3 regions of the Streptomyces sp. WP-1 genome follow, and region 3 is predicted to be linked to each of the others. Evidence: riboswitches for the same ligand, from Rfam matches in the RefSeq annotation. Region 3 holds a riboswitch; each other region holds the start of a gene.
What was found. Region 3 has a riboswitch for cobalamin ahead of QHG49_RS34025 (ribonucleotide-diphosphate reductase subunit alpha). Riboswitches for the same ligand answer to the same signal wherever they lie in the genome.
Positions count from the first base shown of each region.

Region 1: it holds a riboswitch for cobalamin, as region 3 does, so the genes downstream of both, QHG49_RS26890 (cobalamin biosynthesis protein) here and QHG49_RS34025 (ribonucleotide-diphosphate reductase subunit alpha) in region 3, are expected to answer to the same signal.
Region 2: it holds a riboswitch for cobalamin, as region 3 does, so the genes downstream of both, QHG49_RS12445 (ribonucleoside-diphosphate reductase subunit alpha) here and QHG49_RS34025 (ribonucleotide-diphosphate reductase subunit alpha) in region 3, are expected to answer to the same signal.

Region 1 covers NZ_CP123923.1:6,085,484-6,087,736, forward strand. The annotation lists gene QHG49_RS26885 (cobyric acid synthase) at 1-304, opposite strand, end outside; gene QHG49_RS26890 (cobalamin biosynthesis protein) at 301-1,254, opposite strand; cobalamin riboswitch at 1,354-1,497, opposite strand; gene QHG49_RS26895 (hypothetical protein) at 1,638-1,865, opposite strand; gene QHG49_RS26900 (inorganic phosphate transporter) at 1,898-2,253, opposite strand, start outside.
Region 2 covers NZ_CP123923.1:2,931,757-2,934,009, reverse strand. The annotation lists gene QHG49_RS12445 (ribonucleoside-diphosphate reductase subunit alpha) at 1-895, opposite strand, end outside; cobalamin riboswitch at 1,018-1,153, opposite strand; gene mctP (monocarboxylate uptake permease MctP) at 1,302-2,253, opposite strand, start outside.
Region 3 covers NZ_CP123923.1:1,167,988-1,170,240, reverse strand. The annotation lists gene QHG49_RS04830 (SDR family NAD(P)-dependent oxidoreductase) at 1-927, opposite strand, end outside; gene QHG49_RS04835 (bifunctional 2-methylcitrate synthase/citrate synthase) at 1-37, shown strand, start outside; partial or broken gene QHG49_RS34025 (ribonucleotide-diphosphate reductase subunit alpha) at 992-1,292, opposite strand; cobalamin riboswitch at 1,384-1,608, opposite strand; gene metE (5-methyltetrahydropteroyltriglutamate--homocysteine S-methyltransferase) at 1,775-2,253, opposite strand, start outside.

The DNA.
Region 1 (2,253 bases), 4.9 Mb from region 3:
GCGCGCTCATCTCGCCCACCGGTTTGCCCAGCAGCACCACCTGGCTGCTCTGCTCGCCGCCCGGCTTGAGCAGCACGGGGTTCATCTGCGCGGTCGGCTCGATCCGGCACGCCTGGGCCTGCATGGCCTGCGCCCGGCCGATCTCGGCGCCCTCACGGGTGACGAAGGAGTTGAGGGACATGTTCTGCGCCTTGAACGGCGCGACCTTCACGCCCTGGCGCACCAGCCACCGGCAGATCCCGGCCGTCACGACGCTCTTGCCGGCGTCGGAGGTGGTGCCGGCGACGAGGAGACCACCGTTCACTTCCCGCGTCCCTTCGGTCCGTTGACGAAAAGGCGCGCGGCGAGTGTGGTGCCGAGCGCGAGCAGGCCGACGCGCCGGGAGAGCCGTACGGCCCGCCCGATGTCGGGGACTTGTACGGCCCGTCCGGCAGCGCCGTTGAGCACGGGCCGGTGTTCGACGCGGCCGCCGTAGGAGAGGGTGCCGCCCAGGCGGACGCCGAGGGCGCCCGCGAAGGACGCCTCCACGGGACCGGCGTTGGGGCTCGGATGGCGGCGGGCGTCCGCGCGCCAGGCCCGCAGGGCGCCGCGCGGATCGGGTCCGGCCGCGGCGGCGAGGACGGCGGTCAGCCGGGCCCCCGGCCAGCCGGCCACGTCGTCCAGGCGCGCGGACGCCCAGCCGAAGCGGCGGTACCGGGCGGACTTGTGACCCACCATCGCGTCCAGGGTGTTGACGGCCCGGAAGCCCAGCAGCCCCGGCACCCCGGCGGCCGCGCCCCACACCAGGGCGCCCACGACCGCGTCGGAGGTGTTCTCGGCGACCGACTCGACCACGGCCCGTGCGATCCCGTCGGCGTCCAGCGCCTGCGGGTCCCGGCCGCACAGATGCGGCAGCCGGGCGCGGGCCGTCTCGATGTCCCCGGCCGTCAGGGCGGCCCCGATGGCCTCGGCCTCGCGGGCGAGGGAGGTGCCGCCGACGACGGCCCAGGCGGCCGCGGCGGTCAGGGCGGCGGAGGCGGCGGGGGAGGGGCGTACGACGTGTGCGGCCAGCGCTCCGAGCGCGACGGCGCCACCGGCGCACACGGTGGTGTGCAGGGTGCCCCAGCCGCGGTGGTCGTGCCACAACGCGCCCTCGACAGCGGCGGCCGCACGTCCGAACGCGGCGACCGGGTGCCCGCGGCGGGGATCGCCGAGGAGGAGGTCGCCGAGAAGTCCGGCGGCGGCGCCGTACGCGTAACTGCGATCGGCGGCCATCGGCTCAGTCGGCCGTGGTCACCGTGGCGGTGGTCCTGGTACTGGTCCTTCGGCAGCCGGGCATGGCGATGTGTCCTCACTCAGGGTGTCCGCGCCCTGGTTCGACGTGATCGGCGGCGAGAGTTCCTGGCTACCCGGGGAGTTCTTCCCCGGTGACAGTGGCGGGACCGCGCCGGATTCGCACCGGCTTCCTCTCCTGCTGCCGTACATGGCGTGGGCAGTCCACCACGCCCCCGGAACGGCCGTCAACTTGCCGTTGACCTGCGGGAGTGTGCAGATTCCCACACCACGAGGGGTGGCCGGGCACGCGAGAGGCTCCCCTGCCGCGGGCGGCGGAGGGGAGCCTTCGGGAAACTGCCGGGACCCGGGACCGGGCCCCGGGCTCAGGACTTGGAGACGATGAGGAGGATGCCGTACGCCACCGCCGCCGCGCAGGCCGCGAAGCAGACGTAGGCGCCGGTGACGGCGAGCGTGGCGGAGCCGCCCTCGGCCGCGGCCTTCTCGCGCCGGGCCAGGCCGTTGACGCCGAGGGTGAACAGGACCACCAGGCCGACGGTGAACGCGAGGCTGACGCCGAAGACGGAGCCGATGGCCGCCCAGTCGATCTTCATGGGGTTGCTTCCTTGGTGAACGGGGCTCGGGGTCAGACGGTGGCGGCCGGCGGGGCCGCGGCGGCGGGGGCCGCCGGTCCGGCGGCCGGGGCCTGTGCGGGGGCCGGGATGGTGGCCGTGAGGTCCTCGGTGATCGTGCCGGCGGGCGGGGGGCTCACCGCGGCGATGGCGGTGGTCACCACGCCGGAGGGCTCCGCGGCCGGGTCGGCGACCACATTGGTGTGGTCGATGACCTCGCGCCGGGACAGCTTGTAGATCCAGGCGCTCGCGGCGACCAGGAAGACGGCGACCGCCGCGGTGCCCCCGTCACCGAGTTCGGTGACGGCCTCGGCGCCCGCGCCGACCAGCGCGGCGGCCGGCAGGGTGAGCACCCAGGCGACGGCCATCC
Region 2 (2,253 bases), 1.8 Mb from region 3:
CGCCCTTGCGCCGGCCGCCCTGGTTCACCGCGGCCACCGAGGCGTCCAGGGTCTTCAGGAACGGCACGATGCCGTTGGAGTGCCCGTTGGTGCCCCGGATCAGCGAACCGCGGGCGCGGATACGGGAGTACGACAGACCGATGCCGCCGGCGTGCTTGGAGAGCCGGGCGACCTGGTGGTAGCGGTCGTAGATGGAGTCCAGCTCGTCCAGCGGGGAGTCGAGGAGGTAGCAGGACGACATCTGGGGGTGCCGGGTGCCGGAGTTGAACAGGGTGGGGGAGGAGGGCAGGTAGTCGAGCCGGCTCATCAGCCGGTAGAGCGCGGCGACCTCGTCCACCGAGCGTGCCGAGTCGTCCTCGGCGAGGCCGGCGGCGACACGCAGCATGAAGTGCTGGGGGGTCTCGATGACCTGACGGGTGATCGGGTGGCGCAGCAGATAGCGGCTGTGCAGGGTGCGCAGCCCGAAGTAGCCGAAGCGGTCGTCGGCGGCGCGGTCGATCAGGTGGTCGAGCCGGGCGGCGTGGATCCGGACGAACTCGGCCGTCCGGTCGGCGATGAGCCCCTCGCGGTGTCCGACGGCGACCGACTCGGTGAAGGACGCCACGCCCTGCGAGGCGGCCTCGGCGCGGATGGAGATGGTCAGCAGCCGGGCGGCGAGCCGCGAGTACGCGGGGTCCTCGGAGATCAGGCCGGCCGCGGCCTCGGTCGCGAGCTCGCGCAGCTCCGCCTCGTCGGCGTGGGCGGAGCGGCCGCGCAGCGCGGCGGCGGCGACCCGGCCGGGATCGGCGTCGGGGAGGTCCCCGGTCAGCTCGGTCAGGGTCCGCAGCAGCGCGGTACCGGGACCGTCGTTCTCCAGGCCCTGGGCTGAAGCCGGTTCGGCTGGCGCGATGGTCACGTGGGGCTCTCCCTCGCTCGGCACGGGGCCTGGCGGAGGGCAGGGGCAGCCACGAGCGCACACGGCGTCGCGTCCACCGGCCCACTCCGCGAGGCCCGGACGTCTCAGAGCACCCGAACCGGTGGGCCGGGTGCGCTGCCGGCAGGTCCTCGGACTGATCCCCGTGCGCGGATGCGCACAAGTACACCGTTGCGGGACAGTTCCGGATTCGCACCGGATTCCCCTGCGACGACAGCGACCATGAGCATACATCTAGTGCCGGGCCGGAATGCCACCCCCAGATGTTGTGTCACCGTGTGTCTACGAGGGGTATGCGAAACGGGGCGCGAGGGGCACGCGAAACGGGCCGCCGGCGCCCTTGGCGCCGCCGGCCCGCCCCTGGCCGCCCGGGTCCCCGGGCGCCTCGCTAGTGGCTGGTGCCCGCCGTGGCGGGCGGCAGCTCGACCTGTACGCCCGGGTCGCCGGCGTCCGCCGTGTAGTCCTCGGGACGGGTCTCGTCGATGCCCTCAGGGGCCTTCACGGCCTTCAGGACGACGGTCAGGACGACCGTGACGAGGACGTTGAGGACGAAGGCCGTCATGCCGATGTAGCCGATCTGGCCGATGCCCGGGATGTCGTCGGCGGAGCCGCCGAAGTGCTTCTGGGTCGGGGAGGCGACACCGTACGCGGCGAGGGTGCCGTAGATCATGCCGACCGCCCAGCCCGCGAGCAGCGCCCAGCGGTGGAACCAGCGGGTGAACAGGCCGCCGACCAGGGCCGGGAAGGTCTGCAGGATCCAGATGCCGCCGAGCAGCTGGAAGTTGATGGCGACCGTCTTGTCCATGCCCAGTACGAAGATCAGCGCGCCGACCTTCACCAGCAGCGACACGAACTTGGAGACCTGCGCCTCCTGCTTCGGCGTGGCGTCCGGCTTGATGAAGTCCTTGTAGATGTTGCGCGTGAACAGGTTCGCCGCCGCGATCGACATGATCGCCGCCGGGACCAGCGCGCCGATGCCGATCGCCGCGAACGCCACACCGGCGAACCAGTCCGGGAACATGTCCTCGAACAGCTGCGGGATCGCCAGCTGCCCGTTGGTGACCTTCACCCCGGCCGCGATCGCCATGAAGCCCAGCAGCGCCAGCAGGCCCAGCATCAGGGAGTACAGCGGCAGGATGGTGGTGTTGCGCCGGATCACGTTACGGCTCTTGGAGGAGAGCGTCGCGGTGATCGAGTGCGGGTACATGAACAGCGCGAGCGCGGAACCGAGAGCCAGCGTGGCGTACGTCCACTGTCCGGCGGGCGCCGGCGCGAGCGCCCCGCGGGGCTTGCCGGTGGCCGGGTTGACCTGGCTGAACGCGTGGGCCGCCTTGGCGAAG
Region 3 (2,253 bases):
GGTGCCGGTCAGCTCCTCGCCGGCGGCCCACAGCTGAGCGGCGACGGCCGGATCGGCCATATGGGAGGGGACGGGCTCGGACCGCGGCATGCCCCGCAGCCCGAAGGCCCTCGGCCCCCACAGCTCCCCTCCCCGCACCTGTGGGTCGAGGACGGCACGCACGACGGGCCACGCCCCGGCGTCCTTGCCCTGCGCCAAGAGAGCGGCGGGCAGGGCGCGAAGCCGCTCGCCGGGTGTCGTCCGGTGGACCGGCGGGCGGGACGGGGTGAGGGAGTCCAGCGCGCCCCCGGGGCGGGCCACCACACTGAGCACCGTGCTGCCGGCGGCACGCAGTCGGCGGTCCAGTTCGAAGCCGAAACACATCTGCGCCGGCTTCGAGCGGCCGTACGTACGCTTGGGCCGGTAGTCCCGGGTGGACTGCAGGTCGCCGAGGTCCAGTCGCTCGGAGCGCGCCGCGAAGCTGCCCACCGTCACCACGCGGCCCGCCGGCGCCGCGGACAGCAGCGGTACCAGCCACCGGGTCAGCGCGAAGTGGCCGAGATGGTTGGTGCCGAACATCAGCTCGTGGCCGTCCGCGGTCTCCCGGCGCGGCGGGTCGTCGAGCGCGACCCCCGCGTTGTGCACCACCGCGTCGAGCCGATCGAGGTCCAGCCCGTCCACGCCCGCCCTCAGGGACGACAGGTCGGCGAGGTCCAGCCGAAGGTGCCGTACCCGCACGACGGGGACGCGCGAACGGGTCGAGGCCATGGCGGCCTCCACCTTCGCGCCGTCCCGGCTGCCGAGCACGACGACGGCGCCGGTGGCGGCGAGCTGCTCCGCCGTGAAGTAGCCGATCCCGGCGTCGCCCCCGGTGACCAGGAAGGTCCGGCCCTCGGCGGACGGCAGCCGGTGAACGTCCCATCGGCGGCTCTGAGTCGCGGAAGTCACGGTGGCGGGCTCCTTGCGCTCCGGGGCGGTGTGCTCAGGGGGGGGCACCGCCGACCCGCCCAAGGCGGGAGCCGTCGAAGGTCTTCAGGGTGTACGAGGTGTAGTACTCGAACGCGCCGAGGAAGGTGCGGAAGCGGTGCTCATGGGCGTACGCCCGCCGGTACAGACGCTCGGTGAACGCCCCGTCGTAGCGCCGGAACACCGCCTCCTCGTAGTACCCACGGGTTGACGTGCTGGAGGAAGTACTGGCGTACCGCCTCGCGGTCCTTGTCGAACTGGATGCGGCCGTCGCAGTCGTACATGTTCAGCATGGCGTTCAGCGCGTGGTGGTCCTTGCGCGTCCGGACCGGTTCCCGTGTGGTCATGCCGCCGGCCGCCCCGCCGCCGATGCCTGTCGTGCCCAAAACGTCCGCAGCCCTTCCCGCACGGCGGGGCCTCGAAGCGCGCACGCCGTCCGTCGGCGTACGCGCCGGTGGCAGGTCTTCGGACTCGCGGGCACGCCCTCATCACCTGAGGACACCTACTGGCCGTCGCTTCCCAGACCCCCGTTCACCGGGTCCAATGCGTATGACGGCGGTCGTTCCCGCTCACCGCCGCGGGGCAGTCCCGGATTCCCACCGGGTTCCCTCTTGCCTCGCCGGGCACCACTGCGCCCGGCGAACCACCAGCACGCCCAGCACTGCATCTAGAACTCGTCTGGGGTGCACGGCCCCAGATGTTGTGTCGTGGGCTCAACTTAGGTATACCCATGCGTCGGAGGGGGGCGGTCCCGGCGGCCGGTTCGGCGTGCCCGGACTGCGGGGCGGGGCCGTAACGCGTGCGCCCCGGCCCCGCCGTCGTGTCCGGATCAGGCTCCGGCCAGCTCCGCGCGGACCGTGCGCGCGGCCGCGACCAGGTTCTCCAGGGACTCACGGGTCTCCGGCCAGCCACGGGTCTTCAGGCCGCAGTCGGGGTTGACCCACAGCCGCTCGGCCGGGATGGCGCCGAGCCCCGTGCGCAGCAGCCCGGCCGCCTCCTCGGCGCTCGGGACGCGCGGGGAGTGGATGTCGTAGACACCAGGACCGGCCTCGCGTGAATAGCCGTGGGCGGCCAGTTCGCGGGCGACCTGCATATGGGAGCGGGCCGCCTCCAGGCTGATGACATCGGCGTCGAGATCGTCGATGGCGCGCACGATGTCACCGAACTCGGCGTAGCACATATGGGTGTGGATCTGGGTGTCCGGGCGCACCCCGCAGGTGCTCAGCCGGAACGCCTCGGTCGCCCAGTCCAGGTACGCGGGCCGGTCGGCGGCGCGCAGTGGCAGCGTCTCGCGCAGCGCGGGCTCGT